3 regions of the Sporosarcina sp. USHLN248 genome follow, and region 2 is predicted to be linked to each of the others. Evidence: riboswitches for the same ligand, from Rfam matches in the RefSeq annotation. Region 2 holds a riboswitch; each other region holds the start of a gene.
What was found. Region 2 has a riboswitch for S-adenosylmethionine ahead of WFH04_RS08950 (methionine ABC transporter ATP-binding protein). Riboswitches for the same ligand answer to the same signal wherever they lie in the genome.
Positions count from the first base shown of each region.

Region 1: another riboswitch for S-adenosylmethionine. It lies ahead of WFH04_RS13490 (methionine biosynthesis PLP-dependent protein); the one in region 2 lies ahead of WFH04_RS08950 (methionine ABC transporter ATP-binding protein).
Region 3: another riboswitch for S-adenosylmethionine. It lies ahead of metA (homoserine O-acetyltransferase MetA); the one in region 2 lies ahead of WFH04_RS08950 (methionine ABC transporter ATP-binding protein).

Region 1 is NZ_JBBCZC010000034.1:13,033-23,250, reverse strand. Features, by position in the region: gene opp4C (oligopeptide ABC transporter permease) at 1-289, opposite strand, end outside; gene WFH04_RS13515 (ABC transporter permease) at 304-1,269, opposite strand; gene WFH04_RS13510 (peptide-binding protein) at 1,332-3,164, opposite strand; gene WFH04_RS13505 (ABC transporter ATP-binding protein) at 3,289-4,311, opposite strand; gene WFH04_RS13500 (ABC transporter ATP-binding protein) at 4,314-5,300, opposite strand; gene WFH04_RS13495 (cyclase family protein) at 6,058-6,807, opposite strand; gene WFH04_RS13490 (methionine biosynthesis PLP-dependent protein) at 6,841-7,971, opposite strand; SAM riboswitch class I at 8,059-8,164, opposite strand; gene WFH04_RS13485 (DMT family transporter) at 8,299-8,631, shown strand; gene WFH04_RS13480 (DMT family transporter) at 8,633-8,947, shown strand; gene WFH04_RS13475 (hypothetical protein) at 9,087-9,566, opposite strand; gene WFH04_RS13470 (DUF6973 domain-containing protein) at 9,563-10,218, opposite strand, start outside.
Region 2 is NZ_JBBCZC010000017.1:62,413-72,630, reverse strand. Features, by position in the region: gene WFH04_RS08960 (MetQ/NlpA family ABC transporter substrate-binding protein) at 1-525, opposite strand, end outside; gene WFH04_RS08955 (methionine ABC transporter permease) at 575-1,243, opposite strand; gene WFH04_RS08950 (methionine ABC transporter ATP-binding protein) at 1,236-2,261, opposite strand; SAM riboswitch class I at 2,459-2,563, opposite strand; gene WFH04_RS08945 (thioredoxin family protein) at 2,614-2,910, opposite strand; gene WFH04_RS08940 (toprim domain-containing protein) at 2,928-3,272, opposite strand; gene gcvH (glycine cleavage system protein GcvH) at 3,335-3,718, opposite strand; gene WFH04_RS08930 (arsenate reductase family protein) at 3,799-4,158, opposite strand; gene WFH04_RS08925 (acyl-CoA dehydrogenase family protein) at 4,332-6,119, opposite strand; gene WFH04_RS08920 (acetyl-CoA C-acetyltransferase) at 6,995-8,170, opposite strand; gene WFH04_RS08915 (3-hydroxyacyl-CoA dehydrogenase/enoyl-CoA hydratase family protein) at 8,201-10,218, opposite strand, start outside.
Region 3 is NZ_JBBCZC010000001.1:174,430-184,647, reverse strand. Features, by position in the region: gene WFH04_RS00840 (glycoside hydrolase family 18 protein) at 1-862, opposite strand, end outside; gene WFH04_RS00835 (spore coat protein) at 1,031-1,663, shown strand; gene WFH04_RS00830 (RluA family pseudouridine synthase) at 1,741-2,625, opposite strand; gene WFH04_RS00825 (DMT family transporter) at 2,692-3,006, opposite strand; gene WFH04_RS00820 (DMT family transporter) at 3,006-3,353, opposite strand; gene WFH04_RS00815 (TetR/AcrR family transcriptional regulator) at 3,405-3,977, opposite strand; gene WFH04_RS00810 (NAD(P)-dependent malic enzyme) at 4,232-5,398, shown strand; gene WFH04_RS00805 (YetF domain-containing protein) at 5,402-6,103, opposite strand; gene metA (homoserine O-acetyltransferase MetA) at 6,243-7,151, opposite strand; SAM riboswitch class I at 7,244-7,386, opposite strand; gene WFH04_RS00795 (YitT family protein) at 7,452-8,309, opposite strand; gene WFH04_RS00790 (AbrB/MazE/SpoVT family DNA-binding domain-containing protein) at 8,543-8,824, shown strand; gene WFH04_RS00785 (glycerophosphodiester phosphodiesterase) at 8,841-9,557, shown strand; gene WFH04_RS00780 (thioredoxin family protein) at 9,602-9,919, opposite strand; gene WFH04_RS00775 (M23 family metallopeptidase) at 10,036-10,218, shown strand, end outside.

The DNA of each region.
Region 1 (10,218 bases), on a different contig from region 2:
ACAGCAGACGAGCAAAATTATCTCTCCCAGAGCTGTCTGTACCTAAAATATGTTCGCTATTTGGACTTTGTTCGACTTTCATCAAATTATGCTCCAACGGATCGTGGTCGGTCAGCAACGGCGCAAAAATAGCAGCACAAATCATAATCGTCAAAACTACCATACCTGCAATTGCAAGTTTATTTTTCAAAAATCGCTGAAGAGATAATTGAAAGGGGCTTCTATGTTTGCGTACCATTTGTGTTGTGCTTTCTTGAGGTTGCAACTCATCTTCATTAATTGAATGCATATCAAATCACCGCCCTAATCATAACGAATCCTCGGATCAACAATGCTGTAAAAGATATCGGCTAATAAATTCCCCACTAAGACAGCTACCCCTAATAGAAGAACGATTGCCATAACGACAGGATAGTCACGGTTCACGACTGATCCAATGAATAAAGTGCCAATGCCGGGGAAATTGAAAACTTGCTCCGTAATTACTGCTCCGCCAAGCAACGGCCCTAATTCCATCCCTAATAAAGTAATGATTGGAATTAACGCATTGCGCAAAGTATGCTTATATAGTACATTGCGATCTGACATCCCTTTTGCTTTTGCCGTCCGAATATAATCGCTCCCCAATACATCCATCACTTCTGAGCGCATATAACGCATATACCCAGCTGTACTTGCAAGACCTAATGTCAGCCCGGGCAATATCATATGATGAAGCCGATCTTTAATTTCTGCAATGCCGGTTAATTTATTATTAGAAATTGTACCTTGAGCAGGAAACCAACCTAATTTAATGGCGAATAAATAGATAACAACTAAACCGAAAAAGAAATTAGGAACAGCGAGCCCGAAAAATCCAAATGTTGTTGTTCCATAATCCATTAAAGAATAAGGATGCCTTGCAGAATAGATCCCGATCGGTATTGCAACGATCAATGTAATGCCGAGAGCAAAGATTCCTAAATAGACAGTGTTCATAAAACGTTCTTTAATAAGGCTTTCTACTGATCTTCCTTTGTACGTAATCGATTCTCCGAAATTGCCGCGAATGACTTTTTTTGCCCAATTTATGTATTGGACAGGGATTGGTTTGTCCAAACCTAATTCAGCCCGCTGTTTCTCGTAAACTTCCATGCCGACATCAGGATCAAGAATCTTGCCTGAAAATGGATCGCCTGGAGCAGCTTTTGCGAGGCCGAAGACGATAATCGATAGCGCGAACAGCATCGGGATAAATAAGAGAATTCTTCTAATGATAAATTGAACCATCCATCTTCCTCCCTTAAAGGGGGAGAGTATGCATTTGCATACTCTCGCGTATCCTCCCTCAATTATTCTGCGTCTTCAACCCACCACTCATGGGAATCCTGATACATCGTGTGTGGAAGAATTTTAATGCCTTGAATGCGGTCATTGTATGCCCATAGGCTGTTTTGTGCATATAGAAGCAATGCAGGCAAGTCTTCAGAGAAGAGTTTCTGCCACTCAGCATAAACTTCCTCACGATATTTTTGATCAAATGCTTCTGGCGCTTTTACCGCTTTTTGAAGCAGTTCTTCCGACTTTGGATTGTTCCATCGAGAGAAGTTGTAACCCGCTCTTGTTGCCCATAATCCGGATGGGTCTGGATCTGTACTGCTCAGATTCCAGCCGATCAAATATAGATCCCAATCTGTATTGTCATCTGTTAGTTCAGGAACGTAAACAGACATTTCAGATGGCTGGCGCAAGTTCACTTTAATGCCGACCTTTTCTAAATCGGCTTGGATGATCGGAGCTGAGCGCTCGCGCAATTCATTTCCAAGAGGGTAATCCATGTTCAAGACCCACTCGTTGCCATCTGGATCTTCTCGGAAACCGTCTCCATTCACGTCAACATAACCCGCTTCATCTAACATCGCTTCAGCTTTTGCTGGATCATAATCATATTTTGTAACTGCATTTTCATCGTATGCCCACATTTGTTGGGCAATCGGCGAGTTAATCGGTTGCCCTCTGCCGTGCAATAATCCTTCGCCATGCCCTTCACCGACTAACCCGACACGGTTGACAGCGTAAGCGATCGCTTGACGCACTTTCGGATCAGACAGTTTTTTGTTCGGAACCCAGTTATCAGGTGTCAACGCGCCTGATTCAACGTCTGCTGTTGTTCGATGGTTATGTTTAAAGCCTAAAAGTTGATAGCCGAAATCAGCTTGCTCTACAATGACAACATTGCCAAAGTCATTGACGATATCATAATCTGCAGGTGCAATGCCGCCAGGACTTGCCACAAAATCAATTTCTCCTTTTTCAAGTAACCCGATCATGACCGATTGTGCAACGACTTTCCAAACGATTTCATCTAATAGCGGTGCACCTTTCCAATAATCGTCATTGCGGGATAAAACATATTGCTCACGTTCGATCATATCCGTAAATTTGAATGGCCCTGTACCGATTAATTTATTTGGCTGCAATGATTCAGGAGCTTCCGGAATGTCTTTTACCGGAATATCTTTAAAAATATGCTCCGGGATGATCGGGAAGCTTGCATAATAAAGAGGAGAGACGTTCGGCTCTGCAAACTTAAACGTTACTTTATAGTCTCCGTCTGCGACAACACCAACAAATTCATCTGTTTCGCCTGATTGATATTCGTCGTAGCCTAATAACGGCTGCACATAGTTTGCTCTTACACCGCCAGCAGACTCATAATCCGGATCAGACATCGCTTTGTACGTATAGACGACATCATCAGCTGTAAATTCCTCGCCGTCATGCCATTTAACTCCTTCTTGCAAGAAAAATGTGATCTCTGTCTGATCATCATTTGTCTCCCACTTTTCAGCTAAGCTTGGTATGAATTCCAATGATTCGTTTTGACTTACCAATCCTTCAAATACAAAATCGATAATGTTTGCTTCATAGGAATCTTCATAGAAAATCGGGTTGAACATACCAGCCGGCGCAGAGTACATCGCACCGACAATTGTACCTCCCTTTTTCGGACCTTCTTCTGCAGCTTTTTCGTCTTCTTCTGTTTCTGCCACTTCTGACGGTTTTTCCGTTTCGGTAGCAGTATCACCCGTTGCATCATCCTTAGAATTACATGCAGCCAACACCATGCCAAACATCAACAATAGAACGATAAGAGTAAATCTGTGCATATATAGCTTTGTCAACATCATGTCCCCCTTTACTTTTTTTCGACACATCAATGAAGAGTGGATATGGATCGATGCATCACCTCCTAAATTCGCAGTAATGACTGTGACACCGGAGTAAAACAACTATGCATTTGATAGATTATATCGTTCCTTCGCTATATAAATGACAAGCGACAAAATGATCTGTTTGAATCTCTTGCAACTCTGGACGGTCAATGGCACATCTATCAAAAGCTTTCGGACAACGCGTTCTAAACGCACAGCCTGAAGGTGGATTAGCAGGGCTTGGCAAGTCGCCCGGCAGTTTAATTTTCTCCTTTTTGGTTTGTGGGGTTTCATTTAGATCAATCATTGGAATTGCAGAGAGTAATGCCTTTGTATATGGATGCATTGGGTTTTCATACAACTCTTTTTTCGGGGCAATTTCTGCAATCCTCCCTAAATACATAACTGCCACACGATCACTAATATGTTTGACGACGCTTAAGTCGTGGGCGATGAATAAATACGTTAAACCCAATTCATCCTGCAAGTCTTTCATTAAATTCAAAACTTGCGCTTGAATGGAAACGTCCAATGCAGACACTGGCTCATCGCAAATGACAAATTTCGGTTCCAATATGAGTGCCCGTGCGATGCTAATTCGCTGCCTTTGTCCTCCAGAAAATTCATGAGGGTATTTTTGCAAATCATCGACACGTAAACCGACTTTCTCAATCATCGCTTTTACACGTTCTTTTCTTTCTTTTTTAGAAATCGATCCTTGAACAATTAAAGGTTCCTCCACTAATTGTTCCACGCTCATTTTTGCATTCAATGATGCAAAAGGGTCTTGGAAGACGATTTGCATGTTTTGGCGGATTGGCCGTATTTGACGCTGACGTAATTTCGTAATGTCTTCGTTATTAAAAAGGATTTGCCCTTCTGTCGGGTCTAATAATCGTATGAGGACGCGTCCCAATGTCGATTTCCCGGAACCCGATTCACCGACGATCCCTAATGTTTCCCCTTTGCGTATGCTAAAGGAAACGCCGTCAACTGCTTTAAGTTGTCCAATCGTACGCCGCAAAACGCCGCCTTTTATTGGAAAATATTTTTTTACATCCCGAATGACGACGAGTTCATCGCCGGTTTTTTTCTCAATCGCTGTTGTTTGGACCATCGTCATTTCGCTTCACCTCCAACGTCGTATAGGAAGCAGCGTACGTAGTGATCTATGTCGTATTGAAACAGTTCGGGGTTGGACTGACTGCATTTTTCCATCGCATACGGGCAACGGGTAGAGAATCGGCAGCCGACAGGGAAATTGTAGGCGGGCGGAACGGTTCCTTTAATCGTTCCTAAACGATCTACATCTTCCTCCAAATTTGGCAAACTGCTCAACAAACCTTGTGTATAAGGATGCTTTGTCAATTTTAACAGTTGCTTCGTCGGGGCTTGTTCAACGATTTGTCCACCGTACATGACGATGACCCGATCAGTATATTCATAAACAACACCTAAGTCGTGTGTAATGAGAAGAAGTGCCATATTGTAGCGCTTTTGCATTTCGATTAATAAGTCTAAGATTTGAGCTTGGATCGTTACGTCTAATGCTGTGGTAGGTTCGTCTGCGATGATGAGTTGAGGTTCACATGAGATTGCCATGGCGATCATAACACGTTGTCGCATTCCCCCGGAAAGTTGGTGGGGGTATTCCTTGATGATTTCAGCGGGGCGGGGAATGCCAACAATCTTTAACAATTCAATCGCCTTTTGCTTGGCGATATTTTTGGATACTTTCTTATGCTTACGGATCATTTCAATTAGTTGATTACCAATGGTGAAGACAGGATTTAAGGCTGTCATCGGTTCTTGAAAAATCATGCCAATTTGGTTGCCGCGGACCGAAGTCATTTGTTTAGCCTTTAATTCAAGCAAGTTGCGGTCATTCATTTGAATAGTTCCTTCTACGATGCGTCCGGGTTTATTAATAAGCTGCATAATTGAAAGGGCGGTAATGCTTTTTCCACTGCCTGATTCTCCAACGATTGCAACAGTTTCTCCCGGATAAACTGAAAAAGAGACGCCGTCAACCGCTTTTGCGATCAAATCTTGTTCCAAGTAAAAATACGTTTTTAACGCTTGGACATTCAAGACGGGTTGATTCATAGAGACCCTCCATTCGTGTTAGTAGCAAAAAAAGAAGAGCGGTAATCAATTATTCTATGATTAGTCTGATAATTATATACAATCCTAATCATAACACTCAAAGTTGTCAATCACTTTTTTGTAATATATCGGAAAAGATGGTTCGAACTTATTCTACAGGAATCAACAGGAATTTATTTCGATTTTATGAAGTTTCGATTTATGAAATAACTGTATAATAGCAATGGAAGTATTGAAGTTATGTGGCTTTAGCAGGATTATGCGTTGTTGGAGAGCTTTATCTATGCATAGAGTGAGTTAATGGTTTTTAAAGAGGTTTATGTGTTTTTCTGTCGATTGATATGGAAAAAGCCCAGAGGCACCGGGCTCAGCTTGTTGACAAACGTTCGCATACTAAGTTGAGGCCAGTAGGACGCTGGTCATGCAACCGTTGCTGCAGGAGCAACGAGCTTAGGTTGCCTCCTTTGTTCCTTCCCTCATGAACATTACGTTCTATTCGGGTCATCGCTCGGCCTCGTGTGAGCCTGCACGAGGCGAGTCATGCAGTCAATCGAGCGGCGAAGGGTTCGATTTGTTGTATTTACGCGCATTTTGCGGAAATTAAGGCACTACGGACGTCGCGCACCTATATTGTCTTCCACGTGGCAAGCGTTCTCAAGCCAAGCTGGGCAAATTCCTCTCACATGACTACGAACCTTAAAAAGACTGTAGCCAAAGTGAAAAAACACTTTGGCTACAGTCTGGGCACCGGGCTTTTTTATGGAAGGATAGCAAACGATCTAACCGGGAAGCCCGATGCTTTTTCTGGCTTCGGAACAATATTAAAGATGATTGCTCCTTTAGCTGGCAATAGATGTAAATTCGTCATTAGTTCAATTTGGTATGTGTCTTGCTCCAATACATAATATTCACCGATCAGTTTACCGTTTTTGCGGAAATCAATTGCAGAGTCGGTATCGAACGTTTCGTGTCCGATAGCTTTGATTTTCCTATGTTCGAATAGTAATTTGAGTGCTTCTGGACCCCATCCGGGAATGTGATTGTTTCCATCGGCATCTTTGTTATTAAATGCTTCGTGGTCGGGCCATCTTTTGCTCCAATCCGTGCGAAGGGCAACAAAGGTGCCTTCTTCTATTTCTCCGTGCACAGCTTCGAAATCCAAAATATCTTGAACAGATAATGTGAAATCATTGTTTGCTGCTGCTTCTGCGGATTTGTCTATAACGACTAAAGGCAATACTAATTCTTTCAGCTGTAGCTCTTCCAAATAGCGTGTGTCGCGCACAAAATGGATTGGCGCATCAATATGTGTTCCGTATTGTCCAGAAAACGAAAAGTTTTGTGCGAAAAAGCCATCGTCATGTGTGAACAGCGTTTTAAATTCTGCGTCATCGAACATGAAAAAATGCGGTGAATTCGGACCGAAAGTATGCGTCAAATCAACCCATTTTTTACTTTTCAATAAACGAAGTGCTTCTTGAATTTCTGATTCCGCTTTTACTGTCATTGCAATCACTCTCTTTCATAATTAAATGAACCCTTAGCGGGGAACTGCCGTTTCCGTTGCTTGATAAGCTGCGTCGATCGCTTGGTGCAAATCTTCGATCAGATCTTCCGCTTCTTCAAGCCCTACAGAGAAGCGTAGAAGACGGTCATCAACACCGCGTTTCACGCGTTCTTCTACGGGGATATCCGCGTGTGTTTGCGTTGTCGGATAGGTGATAAAGCTTTCCACGCCTCCTAAACTTTCTGCAAACGTAATTAAGTTCAAGTTTTTCAAGAAAGGGTCGACATAGCTGCTTTCTTTTAGCCGGAATGACAGCATGCCTCCGACACCTGCATATAGCACATCCGTAACAAGCGGATGAGTTTCCAAATAGGCAGCAATTTCCTTTGCGTTCGCATCATGCTGTCTCATTCGCACATGTAATGTTTTTAATCCGCGAATGACTAAAAATGCATCGAACGGAGAGAGGGTTGCACCGATGGCGTTATGTTGTTCAAATAATTGCGCGCATAATGCTTCTCCTTTCGCAACGACTAATCCTGCCAACACATCATTATGGCCCCCGATATATTTAGTGGCGCTATGGATGACGATGTCTGCTCCCAATTCAATAGGACGCTGATAATAGGGTGTTAAAAATGTATTGTCGACAATGAGGTAAAGTCCGTGTTTTTTCGCAAGTTCAGCATATGATGCAATGTTTATTTTTATCATTAAAGGGTTCGTTGGCGTCTCAATGAAAAGTGCTTTTGTCTGTTCCGTAATTTGTTGTTCAACTTCTTCTACGGTTTTGAAAGAAGCATAGGAGGTACGGATATTATAATTTGTGGCATATTGTTCGAAAAGCCGATATGTGCCGCCGTAAATATCATCGGGGGCAATCAGCTCGTCGCCTGATGCAAATAGGGAAAGCACTAATTGGATGGCAGCCATTCCTGAGCTGCACGCATAGCCTTGATCACCAGATTCCAATTGGGCGATGCCATCCTCTAAAATGGTCCGTGTTGGATTTTTTGTCCGAGTATAGTCATAGCCGGTGGAAAGTCCTAAACCATCATGTTTGTATGCGGTAGATAAATAGATTGGCGGATTGACCGCACCTGTTTTTTTGTCGCTTCGATTGCCCAATTGCACTAAGTTCGTATGTATACTTCTTTTCGTCAATGAAACCCATCCTTTCGCTGCATATAAAAAGCCCCCTTCCAAGATAGAAGAGGGCCTCAACACGCGTGATCGTCGTTGAATTCAATCTTCTTATCTTCAAGACAGAATCTGCCTTTTGGAATTAGCACCATACCAATACGGGCTGGTTGCTGAGACTTCTACGGGCCAATCCCTCCGTCTCTCTTGATAAGAATGAAGCTATGCATTTTTGATTTATCCAAAGTTATCATATATTCGAAAATTTAGCAAGCCTTCTTTCAGAAATCTCTTTATAGGTTTCTGCTATACTGTAGGTATGCAATTTTGATACGATTTGGAGGTCATGGAATGGCTTGGCTTTATGTTTTATTGGCAGCGGTCGTTGAAGTGTTCTGGGTGATCGGTCTGCGTTATTCGGAGACACCGTTAGAATGGGCAGGAACAATCATTGCAATCATTATTAGTTTTTATTCGATTATTAAAGCATGTGAAAAATTGCCTTCTGGAACGGTATATGCTGTTTTTACTGGATCTGGCGCCGCTGCAATTGTACTGATAGACTTTTTATTTTTCGGAGCGGAGTTTTCTTTTATTAAAATATTATTTATCGGTATCATTATAATCGGTGTAATTGGTATTAAAATGACGACAGTCGATCCTGTAGATGAAGGGGGCGATTGAAGTGGCATGGGTATATTTAGTTTTGGCCAGTTTTGGAGAAATATTTGGCGTGATGAGCATTAATCTTTATTTGCAGAAAAAGAACTATGTTTGGCTTCTTTCAATCATCTGCACGTTTTCCGCCGGTTTCTTCTTTTTGTCTTTGGCGATGCGCGAAATTCCGATGGGAACAGCATACGCGATTTGGACTGGATTAGGAGCTGCAGGCGCAGTGCTTATGGGCATTTTGTTTTTTAAGGAATCTGCCGGATGGAAAAGGATTGTATTTTTGCTGCTTATTATCGGAGGAGCGGTAGGACTAAAAGTATTTGGATAAAAACGATGGGATGTCTGTTGCGGCATTCCATCGTTTTTTATTTTTCTATAGTACGCAATAATTGCATGCGGTCATTGAAGAGCGTCCCACTGATTCTGAGTAGTTTGTACTACTAATTTTAGTATGTTTATCCTAACAATTATTCTCTTACATGGATTAGATTTAAAGGTATGCCTTTATTGGAACTTTTATCTGTTTTAAATTTGGCGTCTTTTCTTTTAATCTGAAAGGAATCATATAATTTTTCATCTTCACTTGATGAAAAACTGCCAACCCAATAAACATAGTTTTGAATGCTTTCTCCTTTACAAAATAGAATAAGCACACGATCTTCTCGATATGCTACTGAAAAGTCGTTGATTCGATTTACATCAATTCCATATTCCTTCTTTATTTTAGCTTTTTCCGTATACGGGAAAACTAAGATTATATTATCCCAATCGCCATTCACTGCTTTACCAAAATCAACATATTCATTCTGTTGAACTTCTTGTTTAATCTTTGAGCGAATCGCATCATTTTCATCTATTTTATATATATTGTACGCTACGACTGCTATTGTTATTGTCAAAGAGAAAAAAAACACGTACTTTAAAAGTTTTTGGGAATTTAAACTCATTTTTTAGCCCCTGTACTATTTGTTTTTACTAAAGAAGTTTTCACACCAATATCAGTTCCACGGAATCTTTTCATTTCACCATTTTTTACAGCTTCATTTATCATCTGAAGTGCCATTCTATCGAACAAATCAGCATTACCTGCGAATTGTGCAAGTTTAGGCCCATAACTAATTCCAACATTGTTATTATTCAAATCCATACTTCTTGCTAATGCAGAACTTGGAAAGTCATCTTCATGAGCTATTCCAAATCTCCGCGAAAAGTCTGAACCTGCAACCCCAGCCGAAGAAACAGCCATCCATAAAGAGTGTCTAAACGCATCTGCATTATCATCTTCTCCACCTGAATAATACTTTTGATAATGATACATAGCAAAATTACCCGCAGATAGAACAGCTACACCTTTCACCAAGCTCTCATTAAACACTTTCTTTTCATTGGGACCTAATTTGTTTTTTATTATTGGTAAGTCACCATAAGAGTATGGTGAAATATCTGGACTTGCATTTATTAATTCTCCATCTGCGTTGATAATGTTTGATTCAATACCTCGTTTTATTACTTCAACCTTTAACAAATTATTCAATTCATCTTCTGAAAAGGTAGGGTTTTCATTTTGCATTTCTCGAGAGTACCTCTCCAAACTATCAA
Region 2 (10,218 bases):
GTCGCTTATTTCAGCTTTTACTTTTTCGACGCCATCCGCAAGCGTAATCAAACCGTTTTCTTCAAGCATTGCAAGCACGCGTCCGTGGTCAGCTACAGAGTTGCTAATTAGGATTGTCGCGCCATCCGGTAAATCATCCAAGGAATCGTATTTTTTCGAATAAATGCCGATCGGTTCAATATGGATGGCACCCGCATTTACAAAGTCGTATCCGAAATCAGCGATTTGCCCTTCGAAGTAAGGGATATGCTGGAAGTAATTTGCATCGATAATGCCAGATTCCAAATCTTTATTCGGTAAAATATAGTCTTGATAAGGCTCAATTTCCAACTTGTACCCTTTTTCCTCCATTAAAGGCGTTGCTTTTTCTAAAATAATGGAGTGAGGTGTATTGGACGCACCAACTTTAATCGTTTTTTGCTCTTCGTTGCCGCCACTTGCATTATCGCCTTTATCTTTCGTTCCGCATGCTGATAGCGCGAGGATAAGAGCAAGCAGAATGAATAGCGAACTGATTTTCTTCATAATAAGTACCCCCTACAATATTTATATAATAAACAGGCATATCCTGTTATTAACGTTTGTCCACTTTCTTCACAGATAGGTCTCCAATGAACTGGATTGCAAATACAATAATTAAAATAATGACAGTAGCAACAAGCATGACATCGCTCCGGCTTCTTTGGAAGCCTTCATAGTATGCCAAGTTCCCTAATCCGCCTGCTCCGATCACACCAGCCATCGCAGTATAACCGACTAACGCAATTGCCGTAACTGTAATGCCCGAAAGCAAAGCAGGCAATGATTCAGGCAATAACACCTTAAAAATGATCGTTTTTGTTTTCGCACCCATCGATCTCGCAGCTTCAATAACACCTTTATCAATTTCTTGCAATCCGATTAACACCATCCGAGCATAAAACGGAGCAGCACCGATTACGAGAGCAGGTAGAGCAGCTTCCGGCCCACGCATTGAACCGACGAGTAACGTAGTAAACGGGATCAGTAAAATTATGAGTATGATAAACGGAATTGAACGAAAAATATTAACAATGGCTCCCGTGAATATGTTGACAATCCGATTTTGCCAAAGTTGCCCTGGGCCCGATAAAAACAACAGAATGCCGAGTGCTAATCCGAAAATGAAAGTAAATAAAGTTGATACACCCGTCATATATAATGTTTCGACGGTCGCCTTCCACATTTTTTCCCAATCAATATTAACAAATAAAGATTCATTCATTGCCTATCACCTCTGTTTTTACACCTTGTTCATGAAGATAGGCAATTGCCTCATCCATTTCCGCTTTCTCCCCTACAAGCTGGAGCAATAGCGTTCCGTAAGCTCCGCCTTTCGTTTGCGAAATATTTCCTTGCACAATATTCACTTCAACATCGTATTTACGAATCAAGTTAGCCAACACTGGCTGTTCTGTTCGCTCTCCGATAAAGAATAGCTTGATGATTGTGCCTTCGGAATAGTCCTTTTTCAAATTGCCAAGTGCCTCATTTGTCCCAGCAGGCTCCGTCACTTGCGAAACAAATCGTTTCGTAACAGGCGCTTGCGGTGACTGGAAAACATCTAATACTTGTCCGATTTCTACTACTTTTCCTGCTTCCATTACAGCTACCCGATGACAAATTTTCCGAATTACGTGCATCTCGTGTGTAATGAGGACAATTGTCAATCCTAACCGTTCATTGATGCTCGTCAATAATTCTAAAATCGAATCCGTTGTTTCTGGATCGAGAGCTGACGTTGCTTCATCGCATAGAAGAACTTCAGGATCGTTCGCCAATGCGCGTGCAATTCCTACCCGTTGCTTTTGCCCGCCCGATAATTGTGATGGATACGCATTTTCCCTTCCGGCCAAGCCGACTAAATCGATTAGCTCGGAAACCTTTCTGTCACGCTCCGCCTTTTTCACACCTGCTATTTCCAGTGGAAAGGCGATGTTTTCCTTTACGGTTCTTGACCAGAGCAAGTTGAAATGCTGGAAGACCATACTAATTTTCTGACGGGCTTTACGCAGCTCTTGACCTTTCATTGCAGTAATTTCCCGCTTTCCAATCTTGATGCTCCCCGAAGTCGGCATATCAAGTCCATTCAACAAGCGGATCAATGTACTCTTTCCTGCTCCGCTATAGCCGATAATCCCGAAAATTTCACCTTCCGTTATCGTAAAGGACACGCCGTCCACAGCAGCTATGCCGTTTTCTTTGGAACCGAACCTTTTTTCCACTTTAGATAATTGAATCATTTTCCCACCTCATATTTCTGATCATCCGAACGTGCAAACGCCAGCACTTTCCTTCATTTATAATTAACATAAATGAAACCTTTTTATCTTATAAAGTAAAACTCCCATAAATGAGGTTTTTCTTCAAAAATAAAAAACCTTCCTGCAGACAAGCAGAAAGGTTCAATATGTTATAGTACTATAAACATTTGTCCAATCTCTCATCTTCCAAAGCAAAAGCTTTGCGTGACTTGGCACCATTTCACATTCATGACGGTTGCCGGGCTTCATAGGGCACTTCCCTCCACCTCTCTTTATAAGAGTGACGTATTGAATTGTTAAATACATTTATATCATAATTACAGTTTAGAAGTCAACTTAACTTTTCAAGAAGATACGGGATTGATTGAAATGCGTAGATTTTATGGGTGATTTTACCGTTCTTTTGGATTAGCAGGCAAGGGACGCTTTCTATTTGGTAATCGACCGCCAAATCTTGCACGTAATTCATGTCGGCTTTCCCAATCGGCAAATCAGGCTTCATGACAGAAATGACCTCCAACATTTTGGAAGCTACCGCACATGTGCCGCATAATGGCGTATATAAATAATAGACCGATAAAGGTTTTTCCTTACTGTTTTCCCATTGTTCTCTCGTCCAATTTTCGATTCCCAACTTAACCACCCTCAATATAAAAGAAATTCGGGATGCACTTTGAAATCTGCTCTTAACAAAATTTCTGCTATTTTGCGCAAAGGGGTTTTCTCCACCTGTCCATAAAGGCGCTCCGTATAGAGATGGATCGCTTCGGGATATTCTCGGATGAATAACTGTCTAAGCTTATCGCCGGAGTCATCTGCATCCATGAAAACATAGAGATCATATCCTTCAAATGGATATAAAAGCTCTTCCATGCGATACGAGCTGACCGTTCCATTCGTGCAAATGATGGCAACTTGCTCTGACAACACCTTCTGGATTCTCTTTTTGTCGGATAAACCTTCAACAATTAAGAGCTTTTCTGCCTTCATGACATGCTCCCTCCCGAAGAAAAACGAAAAGCCCCAGTTTTCACCGGCGCTTTCACGTATGATTATTCACCAACAGTCATTTTGTCATACTCTTCAGCAGACATTAGCGCATCCAATTCTGACTCATCTGTTGCTTCAACGACGATCATCCATGCACCTTCATATGGAGATTCATTAACCAATTCAGGGCTATCTTCCAACTCTTCGTTCACTTCAATGACTTTACCGCTAATTGGAGCATAAAGTTCAGAAACAGTTTTTACAGATTCAACACTGCCAAAAGGCTCATCCACTTTCACTTCATCACCGACTTGAGGTAGTTCAACGAAAACGATATCCCCCAATTCAGATTGAGCAAAATGTGTAATACCAATTCGATATTTACCGCTTTCATCTTTTACCCATTCGTGTTCTGCAGAAAAACGCAAATTTTTAGGTGTGCTCATCCCATAACCCCTCCATCACTCTACATTTATTGATTCTATTTAATTCTGACATAATTCCATCTTAAAGACAAGGGAGTTATTCACTTCCCCCATACTTCCTCGAACTGCTCTTCTTTAAAGCCTACCGTCACTTTTTCACCATCTGTAAGAAGCGGTCTTTTCAGTAGCATGCCGTCTGAAGAAAGCAGTTTTATCTTCTCTTCGTCCGTCATTGCAGGCAACTTGTCCTTCAAGTTCAGCTCACGGTATTTCATGCCGCTCACATTGAAAAATTTCTTGAGCTCCAAATTGGAGGCTTTTATGATTTTTTCAAGTTCAGCTGCTGTTGGCGGATTTTGTGTAATATCGATTTCCTTGAATTCGATGCCTTTGTCTTCAAGCCATTTTTTAGCTTTTCTGCACGTGCCGCATTTATTGTAGCCATAGTACGTCAATGCCATACTTCTCAACACCTCCATTTAGCCCCATTATAACAGAAAAGCCACCCAGGTATACAAGCATACCCGAGCGGCATATGTGGCAATTCAATTACGATGTTTTTACGTACAGTTCATGAGTAAGACCCATGCAATCAAAACTACATAACGAAATGGTAGACTTCAACAGCTCGATATTAAAGGATATATTTTTCCGCTTCAATCAATTTTGCAGCTGCTTCACGTTTCTTCGCAATGATATTGTAAGGATTCGAACGAGTTAGCTTGCGCAGTGCTGACAACATCATGCGCTGATTGTCTCCTTCCACTGAAGCAAGCAATGTTTCTTTTGCATCCTTTTCGATTGCTTCGAATGCTTCCTGACAGAAGATTTCAGTATATAAGATCTTTTGTTGTTCTTTATCAGCGCCATTTTTCGCCACTGCTTTTTCCGTACGCAATAGTGCAGATTCCATTGCGAAAATATTGTTCGCGATATCCGCGATATTCACAAGCACTTCTTGCTCTTGTTCAAGCTTCGTTCCGAAGCGTTGCGCAGCCATTCCAGCTGCCAACAAACCGATTTTCTTCGCGTTTTTCACTAACACTTTCTCTTGTGCCAAAGGCTCGTCGCCAATTTCTTCTGGCATCATCATAAGCAATTCTTCTTGCAAGCCTTGTGCTTTTTCAAGCAATGGCAGTTCGCCTTTCATCGCTTTTTTCAAGAATGTGCCAGGCACGATCAACCGGTTAATTTCATTTGTACCTTCAAAAATTCTATTTATGCGTGAATCGCGGTAAATACGCTCTACTTCATACTCTTGCATAAAGCCGTATCCGCCATGCAGTTGAACAGCCTCATCAACAATGTAGTCAAGCACTTCAGATCCAACAACTTTGTTAATGGAGCATTCGATTGCATACTCCGCAATCGAAGCTGCAACAGCTTTACCGTCTTTTTGCTCTTCAGGCGTCATTTGGCTATTGCGCTCTTCAAAATAACCGACTGTACGGTAAATTAAACTTTCAGTTGCGTACAATTTCGATGCCATTGTCGCAAGCTTTTCTTTCGTTAAATTAAATGAAGAAATTGGCGTTTTGAACTGCTGGCGCTGATTTGCATACGTGATCGCTAATTCAAGAGCACGTTTTGAGCCTCCGATTGTGCCTACGCCTAATTTATAGCGCCCGATATTAAGAATGTTAAACGCAATTACATGTCCTCGACCGATTTCTCCTAATAGGTTTTCAACAGGCACTTCGGCATCTTCAAGAATCAATGTACGTGTAGAAGAGGATTTAATACCCATTTTCTTCTCTTCCGCGCCGACAGATACGCCAGGGAAATCTTTTTCAACGATGAACGCAGAGAATTTATCGCCGTCAATTTTTGCGTAGACAACGAATACATCTGCAAAACCAGCGTTTGTAATCCACTGTTTTTCACCATTCAAAATGTAATGCGTTCCTGCCTCATTTAATTTTGCAGTCGTTTTCGCGCCTAAAGCATCCGATCCGGAACCTGGCTCAGTCAATGCGTAGGCAGAAATTTTTTCACCCGTTACGGAGTTTGGAAGGTACTTCTTCTTTTGCTCTTCATTTCCGAAAAGAACGATCGGCAATGTACCGATTCCAACGTGTGCACCATGCGTAATGGAAAACCCGCCAGCTACTGACATCTTCTCTGCGATTAGTGCAGATGAAATTTTGTCAAGGCCCAAGCCATCGTATTCTTCAGGAACATCCGCGCCAAGCAGACCTAATTCTCCTGCAGTTTTCAATAGTCTTACAGAGTGTTCAAATTCATGGTTTTCCAAGTTTTCAATAACGGGAGCAACTTCATTTTTTACATAGTCCTCTGTCGTTTTTGCAATCATTTTATGCTCATCTGTAAAATCCTCTGGCGTAAAGACACGTTCAGGTTCAATGTCTTCAATTAAAAATGCTCCACCACGAATTAAGTCAGTCGTTTTTGTTTCAGCCATTTGAAATTCCTCCTTAATATTTTATGAGAGGCAGCCACTTACACTTATTTAATTTAGCGTACATAAATGTAATGACTGGCACCCAAGATCGTTGATTATTGTTCAAGTAAATGCGTTTTGCAGGAATGGTTTTAGATAAAGATGTGCTGCTCTTGTATTTATGTGCACTCTACACATTGCTTTTGTTCGATGTGACAGGCAGGGCTTTTATGTGCTCCTAACGCTGCGCTTTTACTCGCAAAGCCCGTTCTGCGTGACGGGCTTCGCTTTTGTTTCCATCCAGACTCCGGGCGGCAACCCCTCGGTCACTTCAGGATTGGATTTAGGGCAAAGAGCGCCCTAAGTCCAATCCTTCCAGTGCCTGTCGGGGTTGAGCAGCCGCCCTACGCTTTAGTCACATCCAGACTCCGGACGGCAGCTCCTCGGGTCGTTTCAGATAGGAAGCTAAGGCAAAAAGCGCCTTAGTTTCCTATCTTCCGACATACAGGACGTATTAGTGCCGACGTTGCCGCAGGACGCGGCGCTCTTAGTCGGCCAACGCCTGTCGGAGCTAAACGCCCCTCTCCGCTTTTGTTATCATCCAGACTCCGAGGGGCAGCTCCTCGGGTCGTTTCAGATAGGAAGCTAAGGCAAAAAGCGCCTTAGTTTCCTATCTTCCGACATACAGGACGTATTAGTGCCGACTTTGCCGCAGGACGCGGCGCTCTTAGTCGGCCAACGCCTGTCGGAGCTAAACGCCCCTCTCCGCTTTTGTTATCATCCAGACTCCGGCGACCAGCTCCTCGGGTCACTTCAGAAAAGAGTCTAAGGCAAAAAGCGCCTTAGGCTCTTTTCTTCCAGTGCCTGTCGGAGCTAACCGGTCGCCTCCGCTTTTGTTATACCATTTCAAATACTCCGGCTGCTCCCATTCCGCCACCGATGCACATTGTGACGACGCCGAATTGTTTGCCTTGGCGTTTTAGTTCGTTCATTAATTTCAATGTCAGGACAGATCCGGTTGCGCCTAGTGGGTGGCCAAGGGCGATTGCGCCGCCGTTGACGTTTACTTTATCCATATCCAAGCCTAAATGGCGGACGACTTGCAATGATTGGGAAGCGAATGCTTCGTTCAATTCCCAAAGGTCAATATCGTCAATGGAAAGCCCCGCTAATTTAAGTGCTTTCGGAACTGCTTCAATCGGTCCGATTCCCATTACTTCAGGGGGCACTCCGCCTACCGCAAAGGAACGGAATTTGGCGATTGGCTTCAAGCCTTTTCCTTCAGCCACTTCGCGATCCATTACTAGCACGGATGCTGCACCGTCTGAAGTTTGCGAAGCGTTCCCTGCTGTAACAGAGCCTTTTACTGAAAATGCTGGACGCAGCTTCGCCAACACTTCCATTGTTGTTCCGTGACGGACACCTTCATCCATTTCGAACATAAAAGTCTTTTCTTGATATTTGCCGCTGTCGTCGACGAATCGCTTAACAACTTCAACCGGCACGATTTCATCTTTAAATTTCCCCTCTGCAATCGCTGCCGCCGCTCGTTCATGCGATCTTACAGCAAATGCGTCTTGGTCTTCACGGCTCACGTCATACTTCATCGCAACTTGTTCAGCAGTATGCCCCATGCCCATATAATATTGTGGTGCTGTTTCCGCCAATTTGAAGTTTGGACGGATCGTATTGCCCATCATCGGCACCATGCTCATCGATTCAACGCCGCCAGCGATAATCGCTTCAGAATGACCTAACATAATGCGTTCTGCTGCATAGGCAATCGATTGCAATCCAGATGAACAGAAACGGTTCACTGTAATTGCAGGCGTCGTATCTGGCAATCCTGCCAAAGCGCCGATATTGCGTGCAATATTCATCCCTTGCTCAGCTTCAGGCATTGCACAGCCCATAATTAAATCATCTATCGGTCCATCATAACCATTTGCCCTCTTTAAAGTTTCCTTGATAACCAAGGCTCCCATATCATCGGGACGGACAGTCGCAAGTGAACCTCTGCCCGCTTTTCCGACCGGCGTTCTTGCACCGGCTACAATTACTGCTTCACGCATTCGACTTCCTCCTTTTTACTTTGACGCTAATCAGTTGCGCAACGGTTTCCCTTTGAGCAACATATGCTGCATGCGCTGTTGTGATTTCGGTTCAGCTACGAGGCTCAAGAACGCTTCACGCTCAAGGTCCAACATGTATTGCTCATCGACTAAAGTTCCATATGGCACTTTGCCACCAGATAATACATACGCTAATTTCTTCGCGATTTTCAAATCATGGTCGCTAATGTAACCAGACAAGTACATGCCTTCAGCACCTAAGAGCATCGTTGCATAGCCGGAATCTCCAGTCACCGGAATCTTCTCTTTCTTCGGAGGTGTATATCCACCTTCATACAATGCCAATGCCGCCTGTTTCGCATCATAAATTAAGTGATCCGGATTTACGCTAATGCCATCTGCAAAATCAAGGAAGTTGTTTTCACGCGCTTCTTCAGCAGATGTCGATACTTTTGCCATTGCAATTGTTTCAAATACTTTGTTCGCGACGTATTGATAGTCTACTTGAACACCGTTCGGTAACCCTTTCAAATGCTTTGAATAGAGGTTGACGTTTCCACCGCCGCCAGGGATTAGGCCAACTCCTGCTTCAACAAGACCTATATATGTTTCCATGGATGCTTGGATATGCGCTGCTGGCAAGCAAACTTCCGCTCCACCGCCCAACGCCATTTGGAATGGTGCAGCAACGACCGGTTTACGGCTATACTTGATTTTCATCATAGCGTTTTGGAATGAGCGGACGATGAAATCAAGCTCGAAAATATTATCGTCTTGGGCCTCCATTAAAATCATGCCAAGGTTTGCCCCTACGCAGAAGTTCTTGCCTTGGTTACCAATGACAAGACCTTTGTAATTTTTCTCAACTTCGTCAATTGCAAAGTTGATCATTTGAATGACATCAGGACCAATCGCATTTGACTGTGAATGGAATTCCAACAATGCGATGCCATCTCCAAGATCGATCAAACTTGCACCCGAATTCTTTTTAATGACGCCATGTTTCTTTTTGTAGCGCTTCAAATCAATCGCTTTTTCGTTCACTGGTACTGGTCGATACCCTTCCCCATCGTAGTAGAGAAGATCCCCATCTTCCTCTCTATAAAACGATTCGATGCCCTTTGATAGCATCGTTTCTACGAATGCAGGAATTTGTGAGCCTTCCTCTTTCATCTTCTCGACGGATTTCGCAACGCCAATCGCATCCCAAATTTCGAATGGACCTTGCTGCCAGCCAAAGCCCCATTTCATCGCATTGTCAATCGCAACGATGTCATCGGCAATTTCACCAGTCAATTGGGCAGAATAGCGTAATGTCGGCGAAAGAACATTCCATAATATTTCGCCTGTACGGTCGTTCGCGTATACGAGCGATTTCACTTTGTTTGCAAGCCCTTTTTGTTGCTTCGCCATTTCAATTGAAGGCGTTTTCAATTTCTTCGTCGGTACGTATTCAAACGTCTCAAGATCCAATTCAAGAATTTCTCTATCTTTCTTTAAATAGAAACCTTGTTTTGTTTTTGCACCTAACCAGCCATTGTCAATCATTTTCTTCATGAAAGGCGGCAATTCAAATACTTTCTGCTCTTCGCCCTCTGTTTTATCAAAAGCATTTTTCGCGACATGCATGAATGTATCCAGACCGACGACATCTAATGTTCGGAATGTTGCAGATTTCGGGCGGCCAATCAATGTACCTGTAACCGAATCGACTTCTCCGATTGAATAGCCTCGCTTCTCCATTTCTCGCAACGTAATAAGCAAGCCGTACGTTCCGATCCGGTTCGCAATAAAGTTCGGAGTGTCTTTCGCAATGACAACGCCTTTTCCTAATTTGTCCTCTCCAAACTGCAACATGAAATCAAGCACTGCCGGATCTGTTTTCTTGTTTGGAATGACTTCCAATAATTTCAGGTAGCGTGGCGGATTGAAGAAATGCGTGCCAAGGAAATGCTTTTGGAAGTCTTCCGATCGCCCTTCCGCCATCGCCTCAATGCTAATCCCAGATGTATTCGATGTAACAATCGTTTGCGGACTTCTTACCGCAT
Region 3 (10,218 bases), on a different contig from region 2:
CACTATAAGAGTAGCCCCATTCATACGTCATCAAAGTAACAAAATCGCAAATTTCTCCATGAGCTCTATAATCGATTGCTCCATATATACCAGTTGGAGCGTCTGATGTTTTTGGAGCAAGTGCTGTCGATATAGTGAGACCTGCGGAATGGAATCTCGAACGTGCATTTCTCAAAAAACCATTATATAATTCCCGATCTGCTGGCCTTAAAAATTCAAAGTCGAAATGGATATCACTGAAATTATTTCGTTTGGCAGTTTGAACAATATTTTCGAAAAGCCTATTTTGTGCCGTTTGATTTGTAAACAATTCATGAGCCAAATCGGCACTAAAAGCAAAGTTTTCCAAGTTGCTGACGACCATTGCATTTAACACTCCACCTGCTGTAGCAATTTCAGTAATGGTCGATTGCGGAGGCGGCTTCAATGTTCCGTCCCTTTGTGGTTCATAACTGAACATGCCGAGATAGGTTATATTTCTTAGACGCGCTCTCACTTCATTGATCATCGTCTCGCTAACAGGATTTCTTGGCTCTACATACAAAAAAACCTCAATTTCTTTTTTCGGTCTTGGTGGAATATAGAGTCGTTGACCGACATGTAAAATACCTGTCGGAGAAATTCCATTAACTGCTGCCAATTCTGCAACTGACATGCCATACATTCTCGATATTATATATAATGATTGTCCAGGTTGCACATAATGATAATTTCCAGTGATCGGAATGACAAGAGCTTGCCCGACTGTAATGCGGGAAGGATCCACTAGTTCATTTGCAAGTGCAATTTCCTCATAGGGTATGCCATATGCTTGACCAATTCCATACAAACTTTGTCCTCTTTGCACTACATGGATTTGCATAATTATCCTCTGCCTTTCATCGACAAATTATCCTCTACTCCATCGTATTTTCATTTACCGATAAATATGCGCTTTTAACAAATACAACTCTAAAATTGTGCATAATGCTTCGTTAAATAGCCATACTACATACGATTTTGAAAGTCATCATAAGGAGGGTATACATTCATGCAAAATCAATTCGGTGAAACGCATCAAAATATGCAAACCGGAAAAGTGCCGCCTCAAATGAACCACGGCGGACATGAATTATTCGATGTCCATGAAGTGTTGTCTGGAACAATTGCCGCACTAAATCAGGCGATGATTCTACGTCCCCATGTAAAAGACCCCGAGCTACTCGACATTTTAGATCGCCAATATCGGTTCACATTAGACGAGTACAATATTACTGTCGAATGTTTTAAAACCGGTAAAGATCCATCTCATCCAACTGGATCGTACAAAATGAAGACAGGAAATGATTTCATTTATGGAATGAAGCCTTCACAGCCTAAAAAGCCGATCCAAAACGCTAATGAAATTACTGATGAAATGATATCAGGATTTCTTTTAGGCGCAGCGAAAACTTCTGCAACCGCAAAGACGACCGCTGCACTCGAAACGACAAATCCGGTTGTCAGACGGGTATTAGCCGATTCAGTACCAAACTGTATTGAAATGGCGTATGAGTTATCGATATACCAAAACAAACATCATTACTATCAAGTTCCGCAGCTTACAGAGCAAGATATGCAGCAAGTGCTCAACTCATATGCAACTGCTGGCCAGCCAGGATTACCAAACCAACAGATCCAATAATGACGCTGAACAAACATGCAAATGCGCAATAAAAAAGCAGAGGAGCACCGGATGTTCCGGAGAGCTTCCTCTGCTATTTATAATGATTTTTTCACAAAACTTGTAGGTACTTCACATTCAAAACGCATAATTTCACCTGTCCGCGGATGAAGTATTGTCAAAGCAGTCGCATGCAATCCTAATCGTTTGATCGGATTGACTGTAGAACCATACTTCTTATCGCCCACAACCGGATGTCCAATGTCTTGCATATGAACTCGTATTTGATTTTTCCTTCCTGTTTCGAGTTCAACTGCAACTAAAGTGAACTGTCGATTCCCTCTAATTTTACGGAAATGGGTTATCGATAGCTGTCCCCCATTATCTGTCGGGTTTGAGTATACTTTATAAGTCCTCGTTTCCTTCAGATAGGATTGAATTGTACCCTTTTCCTTTTTCAAATTCCCTTCCACTAACGCAGTATACAAACGTTCCTTTACAACGTCATCCCAATTATCTTGCAGCTGTTTTTTAACCTCTTCGCTTTTTGCAAAAATGAGCACGCCTGATGTATCGCGATCCAAACGATGAACGATAAAAATGCGGTTGCGCGGATTTATTTGCTTCACATAATTCATCAATTCACTATAAGCCGTGCGTTCACTTTTATCCTTACCTGCCACCGTAAGCAAACCTGCTTCCTTCTCTATGACAAGTATGTCTTCATCTTCAAAAAGAATCGAAATGCCTGATAAGCTGCTTTCACCAATAGCCGCCCAATTGTCCACTATTTCCACTAACTGGCCAGCCTGGACAAGATAATTGTGCTTTGTAATCGATTGTCCATCTACAGAAACTTGTCCTCTTGCTAAAATAGATTTAATCGAATTTCGGCTTTTATTGGATATGATGTTTAGCAATAAAGGCAATAGTTCGCTCTCTTCGGTAGCACGATAGCTGAAGGTACGATCTTTATTCTTCATACTAAAACCTCCTTCACTTTGTTCATTATCCACTAAACAATGCTCATTTGACAAATTCAGGCTTTATTACGATAGTGCTTTTAATCCGACAACGCCGATAATAATGAGCATTACACTGAAAATCCTACCGAAGCTTTTCGACTCACCGAAAAACACCATATTTATGAATACTGCACCTGCTGTACCGACCCCGATCCAAACGGCATATGCAGTGCTCACTTGTAAGTAGTTGAATGAAAAATATAAAAAAGCAAAAGCGCCCCCAAATCCTCCTCCATATAGAAGCGCATGCCATAAAGTTTTCTTTTCACTATACTGATTTAATCCAATGACTCCTATAAATTCACTGATTGACGCTGCTATTACATATAGCCAACCCATTATTGAACAGTTCCTTTCTCAGTTTTATTCTCTCGGGCATCGGATAAATTCAACCCGATGACGCCGATCACTAAAATGGCAATGAACAATATTTTCCCGCCACTTAAACTTTCACCGAAGAAGAACACGTCCATTAAAGCTGTACCGACTGTGCCAATAGCGGCAAAAATAGCGTACACTGTGCCAGTCGGCAAATTTTCGCAAGCTTTCGCCAAGCAATGAAAATCGATGAAAATGAAAATTACAATCGGAATCCAATGCCACCACACACTTGCTACGTTAAACCCAAAAATCCATACTAATTCGAAAAAACTTGTTAAACCCACATAGATCCATGATTTATTCATAATAAAACTCCTAATTATGACTGAATGTCATTCATTTTAATGTGAAAAAACTTAACCAATTGATAAGGCATGTTTTAAAAACTCATATACCTCTGCCTTTTGAATTTTCGCCTCGTCTTCTTTATTCACATCATATAGATAAATTTGCTCTGCAGCCGATTCAATAAGTCCTATAATCAGCTTTGCAGTTCTGTCTGGCTGAATTGTCTGGCGAATCTTCCCTTCCATTTTCGCCTTTTTCAATCCTTCGCTAATCCAATTATAAAATGGCGCATAAACAGTTTCCCACTCCTTCAAATGTTCAGTAGAAGCAAGTCCCGAATAAATAAGCGCTTGGATTTCATGGTACTCCTCATTCACTTTGAAAATTGCATCGATCAGTTGCTTCATTTGCACAGAAATGTCTTGTTGCTCATCCACTTGATCTTTGACAATTTCCATTGTCTTTTCTACCATTACTTCCGCTATAGCCGGCATTAATGATAATTTTGAAGGGAAATACAAATAAAATGTACCTTGAGCAATTCCCGCTGCTTTTACAATATCGGAGATTTTTGTCTTCTCTATGCCAATTTGCCTGAAAACTTCTATAGCCGATAGGACAATCTTGCTTTTTTTATCCATTTAATGATCTCCCTTCACAATGAATGACTGTCATTCATATTAACATATGTGCAAAGCCATTGCAAAAAAAGTTTTCATTACCAGCAAGCTTATTACAATAGGAATGTAAACGCTTAAATAAACATAATTTTACGACTTGACTTACTATTCGCTATTGCAATTTCAGTAGAATGTGGTAATAATTTATAACTATATTCCAAAAATTCAAAAGGAGAGTGGATAATTTGAATAAAGGGTATCATTCATCGCTTGAAATGCATAGGCTTCACAAGGGAAAAATGGAAATCATTTCAACTGTCCCTTTGGAGAATAAAGTGGATTTAAGCTTCGCTTATTCTCCGGGTGTTGCTGAACCATGCATTGAAATCTCGAAAAATATGGAGAGTGTGTATGACTACACAATTAAAGGTAATTTAGTGGCTATTGTAACGGATGGCAGTGCCGTATTAGGCCTTGGCGATATTGGACCGGAAGCGGCTCTGCCGGTTATGGAAGGAAAAGCATTGTTGTTGAAAAAGTTTGCCGACGTAGATGCTTTTCCAATTTGCCTTTCTACACAAAACATCGACGAAATCGTGGACACAATCAAAAAAATAAGCCCTACATTTGGTGCCATTAATTTAGAGGATATATCAGCACCCCGATGCTTTGAAATAGAGGAGCGCTTACGGAAAGAATGTGCAATACCGGTATTCCACGATGATCAGCATGGCACAGCAATCGTCGTTGCTGCGGGGCTATTAAATGCTTTAAAAATCGTCAATAAATCGGTCAGCAATGTTAAAATCGTTGTCAATGGAGCTGGTGCAGCAGGAATTGCAATCGTAAAGCAACTTTTGAACCTCGGATGCAACCATGTTACAATTTGCGATTCTAAAGGAGTGATCTACAACAATCGTCCCTATGGAATGAATCACATAAAGACAGAAATTGCCCAAATGACAAACCCAACCGATCTAACCGGTACATTGGCAGATGCCCTTTCGGATGCAGATGTATTCATTGGTGTTTCCGTAGCGAATTTATTGACGAAAGAGCTGGTCCAAAGTATGGCAGAAAATCCGATTATATTCGGCTTGGCCAATCCGGTTCCAGAAATTATGCCGATTGTTGCCAAGGAATATGGTGCACGCATTATTGCAACCGGCAGGTCCGATTATCCGAACCAAGTGAATAATGTTTTGGCATTCCCTGGCATTTTTAGAGGGGCGCTTGATGTACGAGCAAAGGAAATAAATGAGCATATGAAAATGGCAGCGACTTTCGCTATCGCCTCTTTAGTAACGGATATGGAACTGAGCGAAGATACTATTATTCCCGACCCATTCGACGAACGAGTTGTCACAGAAGTGTCGAAGGCTGTAAGTAAAGCTGCAATTGAGTCAGGCGTCTCAATGCTTCCTGCGGTCCCTATCGGATAACGATCAATCATCTTTTTCATCGACGAATAAGCTTCCATCACCATATACTTCTGCATAGTAAACTTGATCGATTTGGCCGATGCCTTTCTTTTTCAACTGTTTCATGACCCATTCTTCCGTTAAATTAAGTTCCGTTAAATTTTTTTGAATCAATTTCCCATCGGAAATGATCTCAGTTGGAATATATTTCGGATCTTTTGCGGAAGCTTTCACATCTGTTTTAGTGGCCGCTTCCTGCCCCGCCTTTTTCAATACACTTAGTTTGCCGTTCGTTTCGAGAATCGCATAATTTACATCTGAGACAGAAAAAACGCTTTGTTCTCGAAGCATCATATTTAAATCATTCAAAGTCATTCTTACTTTTTTCATTTCCTGTTCATTCAGTCGACCTTCGTGAATGAGAATCGATGGTGTATCATCCAATAACACTCTCGCTTTTTTCGATTTGAGAGCAATATAATTCATGAGCAAAGTTAACAATGCCCACCAAATCATTGCAATTAAACCATTCATAAAAGGCGTTTCCGATTCCCCTGCAATATCCGCCGCAATTGAACCGATTGTAATTCCTGTAACGTAATGGAAAAATGTCAATTGTGATATTTGTTTTTTCCCCATCAATCTTGCCAATACTAAGAGCACAGCAAAAGCAATCGTTGCTCTAATGATCATTTCCCAAAAACTAAACTCGAAAAATTCATCCATATTCATGAATTGGACACCTCCACTTGAAAAGTAGTGTGTCACCAATATAGTTTATTATGCGAGAGAATCTTTCTCTTCGTAACGAGTATTTAATTTTTGATAAAAAAAGCCATCCAGCTTAGCGGATGGCTTGCAATGTTTAATTCCAATGATACGGTGTTTCTTGGTAAACATAATAATTTAGCCAATTAGAGAACAACAAATGCGTATGGGATCGCCAAGTATTCAATGGCTTTTGAGATGGATCATCATTTGGGAAGTAATTTTTCGGAACATTCACTTCAATACCTTTTTTAACATCGCGTTCATACTCTTCGGATAGCGTTGAAGCATCATATTCAAGATGTCCAGTAATCATAATTTGCTTACCGTCATTCGACAACACGATGAAAGCTCCGGCTTCTTCCGAGACAGATTGAAGATGAAGCCCCGGATTTTTTTCGATTTCTTCAATCGATACTGTCGTATACCTCGAATGTGGCGCTTCAAAAATATCGTTAAATCCTTGAGTCAACTTTACCGTTTGATCTGATAAAGTATGATGAAAAACCCCTGATAATTTTGCGGGCAATCTATGTTTTTGTATGCCGTAATGATGATACAATGCCGCTTGTGCTCCCCAACAAATATGGAGAGAGGATGTGACATTTGTTGTCGACCAATCCATAATGCGCTGGAGTTCATTCCAATAGGCGACTTCTTCAAAAGGCAAATGCTCAATTGGGGCACCCGTAACGATCAAGCCATCATATTTTCTATGTCGGACTTGGTCGAAAGTCGAGTAGAAAGCATCCAAATGGCTTTTGCTAACATTTTTTGATTCGTAGGTAGCTGTATTCAAAAACGATACATTCACTTGCAAAGGTGTATTTCCTAACAATCTCAAAAGTTGCAATTCCGTTTTTTCCTTTTCAGGCATCAAATTTAAAATTATGATATTCAAAGGACGTATATCTTGGCTTGTTGCTCTTTTTTCGTCCATAATGAATATTTTCTCTTCTTTCAACAATTCACGTGCTGGCAAATTATATGGAATGTTGATCGGCAATGTCTTTTCCCCCTTTTTCTAAAAAAGCTACAAAACCAAAATAAAACCCTCATTCCGTTAGATAGGAACGAGGGTTTCTGTCAGCTTCATCGTTCTTATCTTTCAAGAATTAGCTCGCATTGGCAAGCCGATCGTTCGGAAAACCGAACGTCTTGTTGGAGGTAGCACCTTCCTGCAATCGCAGAGGTTGCTGAAGCGTCATTGGGCCAAATCCCTCAGCTTCTCTTGATAAGAATTATTCAATTGAAGACCATTATACCATTTTTCATAACTTTGTATACATCTATTTTCCGGCAGCGGCTATTGGCTGATTTTTGCTTTCGAAAAGCCTAATCCTAATATTTCAGATGCATTGAGGAAAATAACAAATGAAGACGGCTCTGCAGTTTGCAACAGTTTTTTCAAATAAACTGCCTCAGACTGTTCGACGACACATAAGATCATCGTTTTCTCATTGTCGGAATATCCCCCGGTCGATTTCACTTTTGTAAATCCACGATCGATTTCATTTTGTATGATGGACTTAATTTTCTTTTCATTTTCGGTAATGATCAAAACTAATTTTGTCGGTGATGTTTGTAGCTGTACGAAGTCGATTACTTTACTCGTCACATAGATTGACATTAATGCATATAAAGCTAATTCAAAATTAAAGACAAAAGCTGATGTGACAACAACGATCCCATCTACGATGAGCTGTGAGAAACCGCTTGAAATTCCGGTATATTTCTTCAGAATTTGAGCAATTAACGCCGTTCCCCCAGTTGACCCATTTCCCCGATAAACAATTCCGAGTCCGATACCGAGCAAAATACCGCCGTAAATAGAGCTTAGCAATGGATTGTCAATATTGACCGACAAATCTTTCGATAGCCAAATGACAAATGGAACAAAAAATGTACCGACAATTGTTTTGGCGCTAAATTCCTTTCCAACTAAAATCAAGCCTAAAACGATTAGCGGAATATTAATAAGCCATTGGACGTACGCAGGCTCATAACCGAATAATTCATATAGAATGGTGCTAATTCCTGAAACGCCTCCAGCAGCAATTTTCGATGGAAGCAAGAAAATGTTAAAAGCCAAGCCAACAAAAGCAGAACCGATAATAATTTGTATATAGTCAAATACAACGGATTTTTTATGAATGAATGACATCGTAATTTCTCCTTTCTTAGACTTACTTATTCTAACAGAAATTAGCCTTTTTATAACTATTTTCAAAAGCTCACCTACTAATCAAATACTTTCAATGAGTATGAAGTTTTAAAACCTTTATAAAAGGAATAGTATAAATAGGAAAAATAAATATATACTATTCTATATTTTGTATCTTTTATAAAACTTTAGTATACTTGATTACAAGAAAACCAAATGTGAGGGAGGATATTATGCGAAGTTTAGGGATTGTAAGGAAAATCGATCACTTAGGACGTATCGTTATTCCTAAAGAACTTAGAAATACGTTAAAGTTAGAGAAAGGTGCACCAATGGAAATATTCGTTGATGACGATATGATTGTGTTAAGAAAATATGTTGTAGATGAAGCTTGTATCGTCACTGGTGAAATTACTCCTGAAAACAAACGGCTTTCTAATGGCATGTATATCAGTCCTAAAGGTGCGGAAATCTTAAAAAAAGAAATCGCAGAAAAGAAAGAGCAATGGAAATGATCGAGGGGGAGCATTGATGGATATTTTCGCCCATCGGGGTGCTTCAGGCAATTTTCCCGAAAATACGATTGCCGCTTTTAAAGAAGCGGCGCGCCTTCCAGTGAGAGGTGTAGAATTCGATGTTCATATGACATTTGATGGACAACTTGTTGTCATCCATGATGAATCGATAGATCGAACATCGAATGGATCGGGGTTCATTAAAGATTTAACTTTATCCGAGCTAAAAGAATTTGACTTTGGCAGTTGGTTTTCCCCTGATTTCAGCGGTGAAAAAATCCCAACCCTTCCCGAAGTATTAGATGTATTTTCACGAACGGAACATTTGCTTAATATTGAGCTAAAATCGGATATTTTCCCTTATGATGGCATGGTAGAAAAAGTATTGGACATTATTCAAGAAAGGGGAATTGAATCGAGAGTGATTCTTTCTTCCTTCGATCATAGCGCAATCCAAACAGCTAAAAATTTAATGCCACAAATCGAAACGGGAGCACTTGTTATGGAAGTGTTAGTGAATCCACTTTCCTATTTACAACAAATACCGGCAGATGCTTTTCATCTTCTCTTTCCGACTGCACTTCGACCATCTATGCAAGAAATAATCAAACAGCAAGTGCCTATTCGGGCTTTTACAGTGAATGATCCAGAACATGCCGCTCTATTAAAAGAAGCAAAAGTGCAAGCGATTTTTACCGATTTCCCGGAGGAAATGGTTTCATTTTTTCCATAAAAAAAGATATCGATCCACAATAGACTGGATCGATATCTTTTTAATTATGCTGAGCAACTGTCAATAAACGATTCAATTTCCTCTTTCGTTTTACGATCCTTGCTTACAAATCTTCCTGCCTCTTCCCCATTATGGAAAGCGATAAAGCTTGGAATTCCGAAAATGTCCATCTCCTGACAAATTTCAATAAATTCATCTCGATCGACATAAATAAATTCATATTCCGGATAATCCGCTTCGATTTGAGGTAGAATCGGTTCGATGACACGGCAATCTGGACACCAATCCGCCGAAAACATAAAAATAGTTCTTTCCTCATTTTTCAATTGCTCAAATTGCTCTTTCGATTGCAACTTCTCCATTCCTATCAGCTCCTTCTTTCTTTACCTAAGTTCATTCTATCTCTTTCTCCCTGAAGGTACAATTCATGAAATTTGCAAAACGGGGAAACATAGTGAATGAAAAAGGAGGGTTTCTCTTGAGCCGCCATTGTATATACATCTCTATTATCATTATGTTTGTATTATTTTTTATGCCTTCTGTCTCCTCTTCGCAAGAATTGACTCAAGAGGAAATTTACGACCAACGCATGGCGCTTTATTTTCAATTCGCTGATGAAATAGTGCCATGGTATCATTTAGCTGCCATTGACCAATACGAA